Regions from separate parts of the Rhizobium sp. BK529 genome, predicted to be linked through region 1. Evidence: predicted binding sites of a transcription regulator. Region 1 holds the regulator's gene; each other region holds the start of a gene.

Region 1 (3,278 bases):
TCCGTTCCGTCCTGCCCGGCGATACCGGCGCCTTTGCTGCCTCTCTTGTTACCGATGAGCGACGCGCAATCTCCGATGAAACGACCGAGGCGCTGCGGCAATCGGGGCTTGCCCATATCGTTGCAATTTCCGGCCTCAACATGGCGTTGTCGGCCGGAATCTTCTATGTCGGTCTGCGCGTCATTCTCAGCCTGTTTGCGAGCGTTGCCCAGGCCTGGCCGACGAAGAAGATCGCCGCAGCCGGTGCGCTTGCCGCAGTGACGGCCTATTATCTGATCTCTGGCTTTGCCGTATCCGCCGAACGCGCCTTCATCATGATGGCGATCATGCTGATTGCCGTCTTTTTTGATCGGCCGTCGATCAGCCTCAGAAACGTAGCCCTATCCGCTCTCGTAATTCTTGCAGTCTCGCCATCTGAAGTGCTCGGGCCAAGCTTCCAGATGTCCTTTGCCGCAACGCTTGCCCTGGTTGCCGGCTACGATCTCTGGAAAGGGCGGCCAATGCGAGAGAATGCCCTCGCCAAATTGCCGATCATGAAACCTCTTTTCATGATCGGGGGCTTTTTTGGCGGCATCTTTCTGACCTCGCTGATTGGCGGCTTCTCGACCGCACTATTCTCGATCGAACATTTCCATCGGCTGAGCACTTACGGATTACCCGCAAACCTTGCGGCCATGCCAGTCATTTCCTTCATTGTCATGCCGTCCGGCATGATGGCGATGCTGCTGATGCCCTTCGGCCTCGACGGTCCGCTTTGGCAGATCACGGGATTCGGTCTCGATCTTGTGATCAAGATCGCAAAGACGGTATCGGATTGGGGCGGCAACATAGATGTAGGCCGTTTGCCCGGCTGGTACTTCCCGACGGCAGTCTTCGGCTTCCTGCTGTTGACGCTGCTCAAAAGCCGGCTGCGGCACGCCGGAACGGCGATCGTCGCGGCCTCAACGCTAACTGTTGCGCTGCTGCCGGGAAACTCTGCACCTGATGTCGCCATCGCCGAAGACGGCGGTTTGGTCGCTGTCGTTGATGGTGAGGCGATGGCTTCGAACCGCGAAAAACCGCCTTCCTTCATCTTTCAGCAATGGCAGCGGGCACTTGCGATCGAGGAGCACCAGAAGCCGATCATGATCACGGATGCCAACGCGCCCGCTGCGCCGGAAGGCAAAAGATTGAAGTTCTCGCCAGATCAGCTGGATGAATCCAGAGAGGTGATGATACAGGCTGTGGCCACCGGCCCGCCGTTGCGCTTCACCTGCCTGAAGGGTGCCTGGTGTACAGTCTCGCTCAAGAATGGGAAGCAACTAACGGTCATCAATAACGCAGCCTATCTCGGACCTGCCTGCGATACGGCGGATATCGTCGTCACGCCTGTTCACCTGCGGTTTGACCGCTGCCGCTCCGGCGCAATGCTTTTCACCGGCGAGACGCTGCGCAAAACGGGTTCAGTTGAACTTCGTTTCACTGATAAGGGGCTGCAGGTAGCAACCGCATTCGATACCTTACTGCGACCCTGGATGCGCCACCGCGCCTATGATTGGCGCAGCGATACATTTGCTGACGACAGACCGTCACCGATCAGTGATAGCGGCGAATAAGCCCAACGAGTTTGCCCTGTACCTTGACGCGATCCGGCGGGAAGATGCGTGTCTCGTAGGCAGGGTTTGCAGCTTCGAGTGCAATCGATGCGCCCTTGCGGCGGAAGCGCTTGAGCGTCGCTTCCTCGTCATCGACGAGTGCCACGACGATATCGCCTGGATTGGCTGTGCTGCCGTTGCGGATGATGACCGTGTCGCCATCGAAGATGCCGGCTTCGATCATCGAGTCGCCGCGAACTTCGAGCGCATAATGTTCGCCCGAGCCCAGCATGTCGGAGGAAACGGTAATGTCGTGTGTGTTGTTCTGGATTGCCGAGATCGGCACGCCGGCAGCGATCCGACCCATGACCGGCACGGAGACGGCATTGCCATTGTCGGCAACAGGTGCCGGCTTTGCCGGAGCGGGAGGCGCAACATGCTGCGGCTTGCCAAGGCTGCCTTCTATGACGCTTGGCGAAAAGCCGCGCCGCGGCTGCAGGCTCGGGTTATAGGCTTCCGGCAATTTGATGACTTCGAGCGCACGCGCCCGGTTCGGAAGCCGGCGAATGAAGCCGCGTTCTTCGAGCGCGGTGATCAGCCGGTGAATGCCGGATTTCGATGCCAGATCCAGGGCATCCTTCATCTCGTCGAAAGATGGCGGAACGCCGGATTCCTTCATCCTTTCATGAATGAAAAGAAGAAGTTCCTGTTGTTTGCGCGTGAGCATGGCGTATACCCCAGTATTGAAACAAATCCAGAACAGACACTATATGTTCCATATGTGTTCCGCAAGTGGCTAAATTTTCGTAAAACTTCTGTTCATTCTGCTGAGAATTTTATTTTTATCGCCGGAAAAGCCATCCGGCCTTGCTTCGGAACGCCTGTCGAAGCACATCATCCTGACGATGGCAGGAGAGCAGCTGATGACCCAAGACACGTATCCGATCGATCATCTCGTTTTGCCGGTTACCGACATTGCGCTCGCACGCGAAAGGCTGGGCAAACTGGGCTTCACCGTCGCGCCGGATGCACGTCATCCCTTCGGCACGGAAAATGCCTGCGTTTTCTTCGCGGACAAAACCTACCTCGAGCCGTTGGGCGTTGCGAGTGTCGAAGAGAGCGAGAGGACGGCGCGGAGAGGCAACGTCTTCACCGCCCGCAACCAGGCTTTTCGCTTCCGGTGCGGCAGCGAGGGACTGTCTGCCATCGCCTTCAGTACAAGGGATGCCAAGCACGATCATGCTCGATTCGTTAAGGGCGGCGTCAGTGCCGGATCCGTGTTGCAGTTCGAGCGCCCCGTAAAAATGCCTGATGATGCCGAAAGCGTTGCTGGCTTCCGGCTTGCCTTCGCCGGCGATCTCAGGGCGCCGGATTTCTTCCTCTTCGCCGTTGAACGCATCAACCCGCTGCCAGCCGACCGGGGTGCGCTGGAGGCGCATGCCAACGGCGTGACCGGCATTGCCGAAATTGTGCTTGGGGCGCCGGAGCCTACGGCCTTCAGCGAATTCGTTACTGCGACGGTAAAAGCCACCTCTGTCGAGGAAACGAGTTTTGGGCTCGACGTGTCCACCGATAACGCAAAGATCAGTCTGATGACCCCGGAGGGGTTGGAGGCCTATTTCGATTTGGTCACGCCGGATACGGATCGCGGCCTGCGTGGCCGGGCGATCCTCTTTGCTGTCGGCGATCGGACAGTGACAGAAG
Region 2 (3,278 bases), 1.4 Mb from region 1:
CTCAGGCCGCGCGGCGAGCGGCAGTGGTACCCTGCCGGCTTTCGGCGCGCGCGCGGAAACGCTGCAGCAGTTCGACGAGGTTTTCGACCTCATCTTTCAGCCTGCGGGTTTCGGCCGAGGTACGCTCCACCATGCTGGAATTCTGCTGGGTGATCGTATCCATGTTGCGGATCGCGATGCTCACCTCGTTCACGCCCGTCGCCTGATCGCGGGCAGCGGCGGCGATATCGGCGACGAAGCGATTGATGATATCGATGCGGCTGATCATGTCACTCAGCGCCTCCCCGGTGCTGCTGACGATGTTCACACCTTCGTTCACCTGCGTCGAGCTTTCCGAAATCAGGTTCTTGATCTCCTTGGCAGCATCGGCCGTGCGCTGAGCGAGCTGGCGGACTTCCTGTGCGACGACGGCAAAGCCCTTGCCGGCATCACCGGCACGTGCGGCCTCGACACCGGCATTCAGCGCCAGCAGGTTCGTCTGGAAGGCGATCTCGTCGATGACGCCGATGATCTTGGCGATCTCGGTGGAAGACTTCTCGATGCCTGCCATGGCGGAAACGGCGCTGGTGACAAGCTCGCCAGAGTTCTTGGCCTTCTCCTGCGTTTCACGAACGGCACCGGATGCCTTCTCGGCATTGGCGGCGGTCTGGCTGACGCTGACGGAAAGCTGCTGCAGCGCCGCCGAGCTTTCCTCGACACCAGCTGCCTGCTGAGCAGTACGCAAGGCGAGATCGTCGCCGGCCTTGGAGATCACATCGGCGCCTTCGAGAATGTGACTGGAGGTCGTACGAACAGAGGTGAAGCCCTCACGGAGCGCGCTGACAGCCCTGTTGTAGTCTTCGGCCATTCCACGGAAATTGCCCGGCAAGTCGGAAGGAATCGTTGCTTCGAGGTCCCCACGCGACAGAGCTTCGAGACCACGGCGCAGATGCTCTAACGCTAAGGCCTGATCGGCTTCGGCACGAACCCGCTCATCCTCCAGCAAACGACGCTTTTCGTCGAGCGCATCCAGATAGACCGAGATCGAATAATCCATGTCGAGCATTGCTGCCTTAATGACTGCCGTCAGCTTTTCGGCAAGCGCCTTTCCCTGTTGGCGGGCAAAGAGAGAGGGCCATTGCCTTTCCATCAGACCGCGGACGAGATCCGACATGACCAGCGCATAGCCGCCAATATACCAGCGCGGCTCCAGGCCGATACGGGCATGGGTGCGGCCGACAGCTGTGACGCCGTTCACATAGCTCTGGTCGAAATTGCCGCCTGAAAGATTGCCCCAATGTTCCTGCTGGCGCTTTTTGGCGTGGCCCATATGCGCTCTGTCTGAAAAGAAGCCAGAGACAGCCGGCGTTTTAGCAAGCTTGTTGTAAAACTTGTCCAGGGCACCGCCGAGGAGCTCCGAGATCGTCGGGCGCAGTTCCCGCAGGTTCTTGCGTGCCTCGTCGTCGAGCTCAATGAAGTCAAGGCGCTGCCGGAGGGCATTGTCGGTCTGCTGGGAAGTCATGGGGGATCTCTATCTGGCGCGAATGCGGAGGGATAACGGCGCCAGATTTGGCGAATATGGTTGAGCAATCGTTAAACGCATCGCTAATTTTTCTTCTGTTACAGCGAAGTAGCCGAAAGCAGGCGAAAATGCCAACGTGGATTGTTCACGTTTTGATCTGGATATCGCTGGGCATTTTGTTATGGTGCGATATGACCATGACACCCGACTCACTCACCATTTCCTTGCCCATGCTGAGCCCTGGCGTGCTTGCGATCGCCGGCGGCGCGCTCGCCGTCATCATTCTCGTGACGATTGTGTTTGCGCTGCGCAATGCCGGCATTCGTCGCGAGGAAGCAGAAGAGGCCAATCTTCGCGCTATGGAAAGCGAAGCGCGCATGGCCGAGCTTCTGAAGATCCAGGCCGAGATGCAGGGGCGCATCTCGACGATGGCCGAGGTCTTCGGCTCGAGGCAGGCCGAACTCAATCAGGCAATCAACCTGCGGCTCGACGGCATGTCGCAGCGCATGAACTCAACGTTGACCGAGCAAACGAAATCGACGCATGATAACCTGCAAAAGCTGCAGGAGCGTCTGGCTGTCATCGATGCGGCCCAAAGCAATATCCAGACGCTCGCCAAGGATGTCGTCGGGCTGCAGGCCATCCTCTCCAACAAGCAGACGCGTGGCGCCTTCGGTCAGTCGCGCATGGAGACTATTGTTGCCGACGGTCTGCCCATTGGCGCCTATGCCTTCCAGCAGACGCTTTCCAACGGCTCACGTCCGGACTGCACGATCCGGATGCCGAACGGCGCGCCGCCGCTGGTCATCGATGCGAAATTTCCGCTCGAAGCCTGGAACGCAATCCGCGATGCCGGTGGGCCTGACGACAGCAAGCTTGCCGCCCAGCAGTTTCGCCGCGACATGGAAGTGCACATAAAGGACATTTCCGACAAATATCTGATCCAAGGCGAAACGCAGGATACCGCTTTCCTCTTCGTTCCATCGGAATCGATCTTCGCCGAAATCCATGAGAATTTCGAAGCGATCGTGCAGAAGGCGCATCGTGCGCGCGTCGTCATCGTCTCGCCTTCGCTGCTGATGCTGTCGATCCAGGTCATCCAAGCCGTGCTGAAGGATCAGCGCATGCGGGCGCAGGCGCATGTCATCCAGGGCGAAGTCGCGCTTTTGATGGATGACCTCGGCCGGCTGGACGAGCGCGTCCGTAAGCTGCAGGGACACTTCTCTCAGACGCAGCGCGACGTGGACCAGATTATCACCTCTGCGGACAAGCTCACGAAGCGTGGCGCAAAGATCGAAGCACTGGAATTCGAGGCGGGTGGCGACGGCAAGCCGGTGCGCGAGAATGAGCCGCCACCAAAATCAGTCGAAAGCCGGACCGGCCTGCTCAAGCTCAGAGTGGTTGACGAGGAGTAATCGCTTCGGCAGTGTCGCGACCCAAACAAGGGACGGACATTTCATGATCACAGTTTTTGGCTCCATCAACATGGACCTTATCGCCACCACAGAGCGCCTGCCGAAGCCGGGCGAAACAGTTGCAGGTAACAGCTTTGCGACGGCTGCCGGCGGCAAGGGTGCCAATCAGGCGCTCGCCGCCCGGCGCGCAGGCCGTTACGTCCATATGGCGGGCGCTGTCGGCAAGGACGCATTTGCCGAGGGTGCGCTTGAACTTCTCGACAGCGCCGGCACCGATCTTTCCCGCGTCAGCCATGTCGAGGGGCCGACGGGCACCGCTCTCATTCTCGTCGGTGGCGATGGTGAGAACATGATCGCCGTCA
Region 3 (3,278 bases), on a different contig from region 1:
AGCTCGAGCATCTCTCCTTCGATTTTGAGGTCCGGCATGTCTTCGAATGCCTTTTCCGACGAACGGACCTCGTAGTCGAAGTTCAGGGTCGAGGCGATCAGCCCCTTGCCATGCGGCCGGATGAGAACGGTGCGCATCCGGCGAAAGAGCACGGTGCGGGCGATACCGGCCACATGTTCCTGTTTCATGCCATCCCGCAGGAGAATGAAAGCATCCTCGCCCATCTTGTCGGGCGCCAGATAGTAGGGCTTGTCGAAGTAGGTCGTGTCGATCTGCGAGCAGGGAATGAAAGCTTCGATCCTCAGGGTCTTGTCACTTTCAGGCACCGCGGCTGCGACCTCCTCTGGCTCGAGAACGATATATTGGCCGTTTTCGACCTCATAGCCTTTGACCTGGTCCTCGCGCTCCACCGGATCTCCGGTCTCGCCGTCGACAAATTCCCGCTTGACCCGATTGCCCGTTTTTCGATTGAGGGTGTTGAAGGCGATGCGTTCGGATGAGGATGCAGCCGTGTAGAGCGCTACCGGACAGGAGACCTCTCCGAACTTGATATAGCCTTTCCAACTCGCTCTTGGCCCTGCCATTGCCTGACACTCCTGACGCAACTCAAGCGATTCAAGCGAATCGGCATCCAATTGTTCCGAGCCAAAACGAATCATTTTTCAATGACTTAACCGGGCGCCAATGCGCGCGTTGCGAGTCCCCTTTAAAGCGATGATTCCAATGCATCTTTTTTCCGCTGCGCGCGTTTTCGAAGGAGACAACCTGAAAGGAGTCCCTCTATGAGCAAGCGTGAACTGATCGATACGGGAAGCGATAAACGCTACGTTCGACGCGACCACAACGGCAGGTTCAAGGAGAGCGTCGACGTCTCAAGGTCGCTCTCGGCAGATGCACGTCATGCCGCAGAACACGAGGCCAAATCCGGGCAGGGCGACAAGGGCGACCGCAAGCGCTGACCTCGGCAGGCTGGCTACCACAGGCCGGAGGGCGTCGATCGCCTTCCTGCTTTCATCGATGAATGCTGCCGGCGGAACTGCTGCGGGTAAGAGAGAAGAAACGACGCTAGGGCCTCTTTTGTTTTCCATTGCGCCGCGTCCCGCAGCACGTTCCGGAAGCGACAATGTTATTCGATGTCGTCCATGTCGGCTGTCCCCAGTGACATTCCTGCGGCGATCAGACCTGGAAACCGCGTCTGGCACCGGTCGATCCCGTCTCGGGCAACCATTCTCGGACAACCCATCGAGATGCGTCTTCGAAGCTGCACGAAGCTGAGGCTCGCTCCGTATTGCTTGACCAACGCCTGGCGGTCGAGTTCGGCGCGGCGATCGCATGCGGGGCATTCGACGGCAATGGTCGGGCTGCGGAATTCGCGCAGCGTCAGAACCTGGCTATTTTTTCTTATGGATGACATTTTCTGCGTGCTGTGGATCTGTAGGCTTCTCTTGTTTGATTTGAAAGGACTTTTGGCGGCCAATCTGGTGTGGGTTGTCGCTGAATAGGAATATCCACCCGCTAGATGCGCGTTGACTCACATTCACAACAGGAACAAATAAGGAACATATGCGCTTTTGCGCAATTAGGAAACCTGAATCTGATGATGAGCGGCCATGGCTCAGGCGAGCGCAAATCCTGTCATTTCCGAGCTGAGGGAGCGGATTCGACATCTCGAAAGAGACGAAGGACGCGAGCAGCCTGTCCTACCGTTCGGCGTCCCGGAGATCGACCAGGCCCTGCCTCGGGGCGGGCTGGTCTGCGGTGCCCTGCACGAGTTCGCGGGTGGCGGGGCCGGCACGGTGGATGGCGCGGCCGCCGCTTTGATGGTGGCCGGAATAGCGGCGCGCACGAAGGGCAAAGTGCTTTGGTGTCTGACGAGGCCCGACCTATTTTTTCCGGCGGTCTCGCAGGCCGGCCTGCACCCCGATCGGGTCATCTTCTGCGAAAGCGATCGCGAGGAGGGCGTTCTGGCATCGATGGAAGAAGGCCTGGCGTTCGGGGGGCTCGGCGCCGTGATCGGAGAACTGGTGCGATTGCCGATGACCGCGTCGCGCCGCCTGCATCTGGCCGCCGAGAAGACCGGCACGATGGCGATCGCCCTCAGGAGGTGGCGAAGACAGTCCGAGGCCTCTGACTACGGTCAGCCGACGGCATCCACCACGAGATGGCGTATCAGCGTTCTGCCCTCCGAGCCGTTACCCGTCTCCGGAGTAGGCCGCGCCAGATGGCTGGCCGAATTGATGCGCGTGAAAGCAGGCGAGTGTGCTGAGTTCGAAATAGGAGCCTGTGATGCCAAGGGTCGTATCTGTTTACTTCCCGTTTCTGCCGACAGATCGGATCAGACGTCATGGCGACGCCGTTCCGGCTGACCAGCCTCTGGTGGTGATCTCGAAAAGCGGATCGAAACGCTGGATTTCGGCTGCAGATAGAAACGCCCGAAAGCTCGGTCTCCATATCGGCATGCCGGCGAGCAAGGCGCAGGCGATGGTCTCCAACCTCGCCGTCGTGGAGGCCGATCCGATCGCAGACGCTGCTGTGATCGAGCGCCTGGCACTGTGGGCGCTTCGACAATACAGCCCAGTGGTCTCGGTGGACGGAACCGACGGAATCGTCATGGACACGGAAGGGGCTGACCATCTCCAGGGTGGCGAGGAACGCCTGATGTCCGGGCTGGTGAACATGCTCCGCGCGCGGGGCCTCACCGCAAGGGTAGCCGTCGCAGATACATGGGGTGCGGCCCATGCACTCGCCCGCCTGACATCGGCCGAGACAACGGTCGTTCCTGTAGGCGGTATTGCCGAAGCGGTGGTCGCATTGCCGATCCACTGCCTGCGGCTTTCGCCAGAACAGGTCAGCGGATTAAGGGCAATGGGTATCGAAACTGTGGGCGAACTCTCGGCTCTGCCGCGGGCTCCGCTGGCACTGCGCTTCGGCCCGGAGCCGGGAAGGCGGCTCGACCAGTTGTTCGGCAGAGTCGCCGAACCGATCGAGCCGTTGCGCACGCCCGAGTTGGTCGAGGTGTCGCGCAATTTTCAGGAACCGATCGGGGCTGCGCAAACCATTGCAAAATACGTCCGCCGCCTCGTGAACCAACTGACGACGAAGCTGGAAGCGCGTGGTCTAGGTGTCAGGCGCTCCGATCTGGTCATCCATCGCGTCGATAACACCCGGCAATGTCTCCGCGCCGGACTTGCCAAGCCGGTCCGTGATCCTGACCGTCTCTCCAGACTGCTCTGCGACCGCATCGAGAAGATCGATCCGGGCTACGGCATCGAGCGGAT

What was found. Region 1 encodes LexA, which represses DNA repair genes until DNA is damaged. Its sites were predicted from a motif close to TGTTCNNNNTGTGTTCNG; they were not measured.
Region 2: the regulator LexA is predicted to act here: its motif matches at 1,644-1,661, upstream of FHX08_RS15230 (DNA recombination protein RmuC).
Region 3: the regulator LexA is predicted to act here: its motif matches at 1,545-1,562, upstream of FHX08_RS31070 (ImuA family protein).

The regions. Positions count from the first base shown of each region.
Region 1 covers NZ_JACIAU010000001.1:1,661,539-1,664,816, reverse strand. The annotation lists gene FHX08_RS08380 (ComEC/Rec2 family competence protein) at 1-1,595, shown strand, start outside; gene lexA (transcriptional repressor LexA) at 1,576-2,301, opposite strand; gene FHX08_RS08370 (VOC family protein) at 2,498-3,278, shown strand, end outside.
Region 2 covers NZ_JACIAU010000001.1:3,031,713-3,034,990, forward strand. The annotation lists gene FHX08_RS15225 (globin-coupled sensor protein) at 2-1,501, opposite strand; gene FHX08_RS15230 (DNA recombination protein RmuC) at 1,693-2,916, shown strand; gene FHX08_RS15235 (ribokinase) at 2,960-3,278, shown strand, end outside.
Region 3 covers NZ_JACIAU010000009.1:24,744-28,021, reverse strand. The annotation lists gene FHX08_RS31085 (Ku protein) at 1-584, opposite strand, end outside; gene FHX08_RS31080 (hypothetical protein) at 783-959, shown strand; gene FHX08_RS31075 (hypothetical protein) at 1,127-1,414, opposite strand; gene FHX08_RS31070 (ImuA family protein) at 1,611-2,366, shown strand; gene FHX08_RS31065 (DNA polymerase Y family protein) at 2,287-3,278, shown strand, end outside.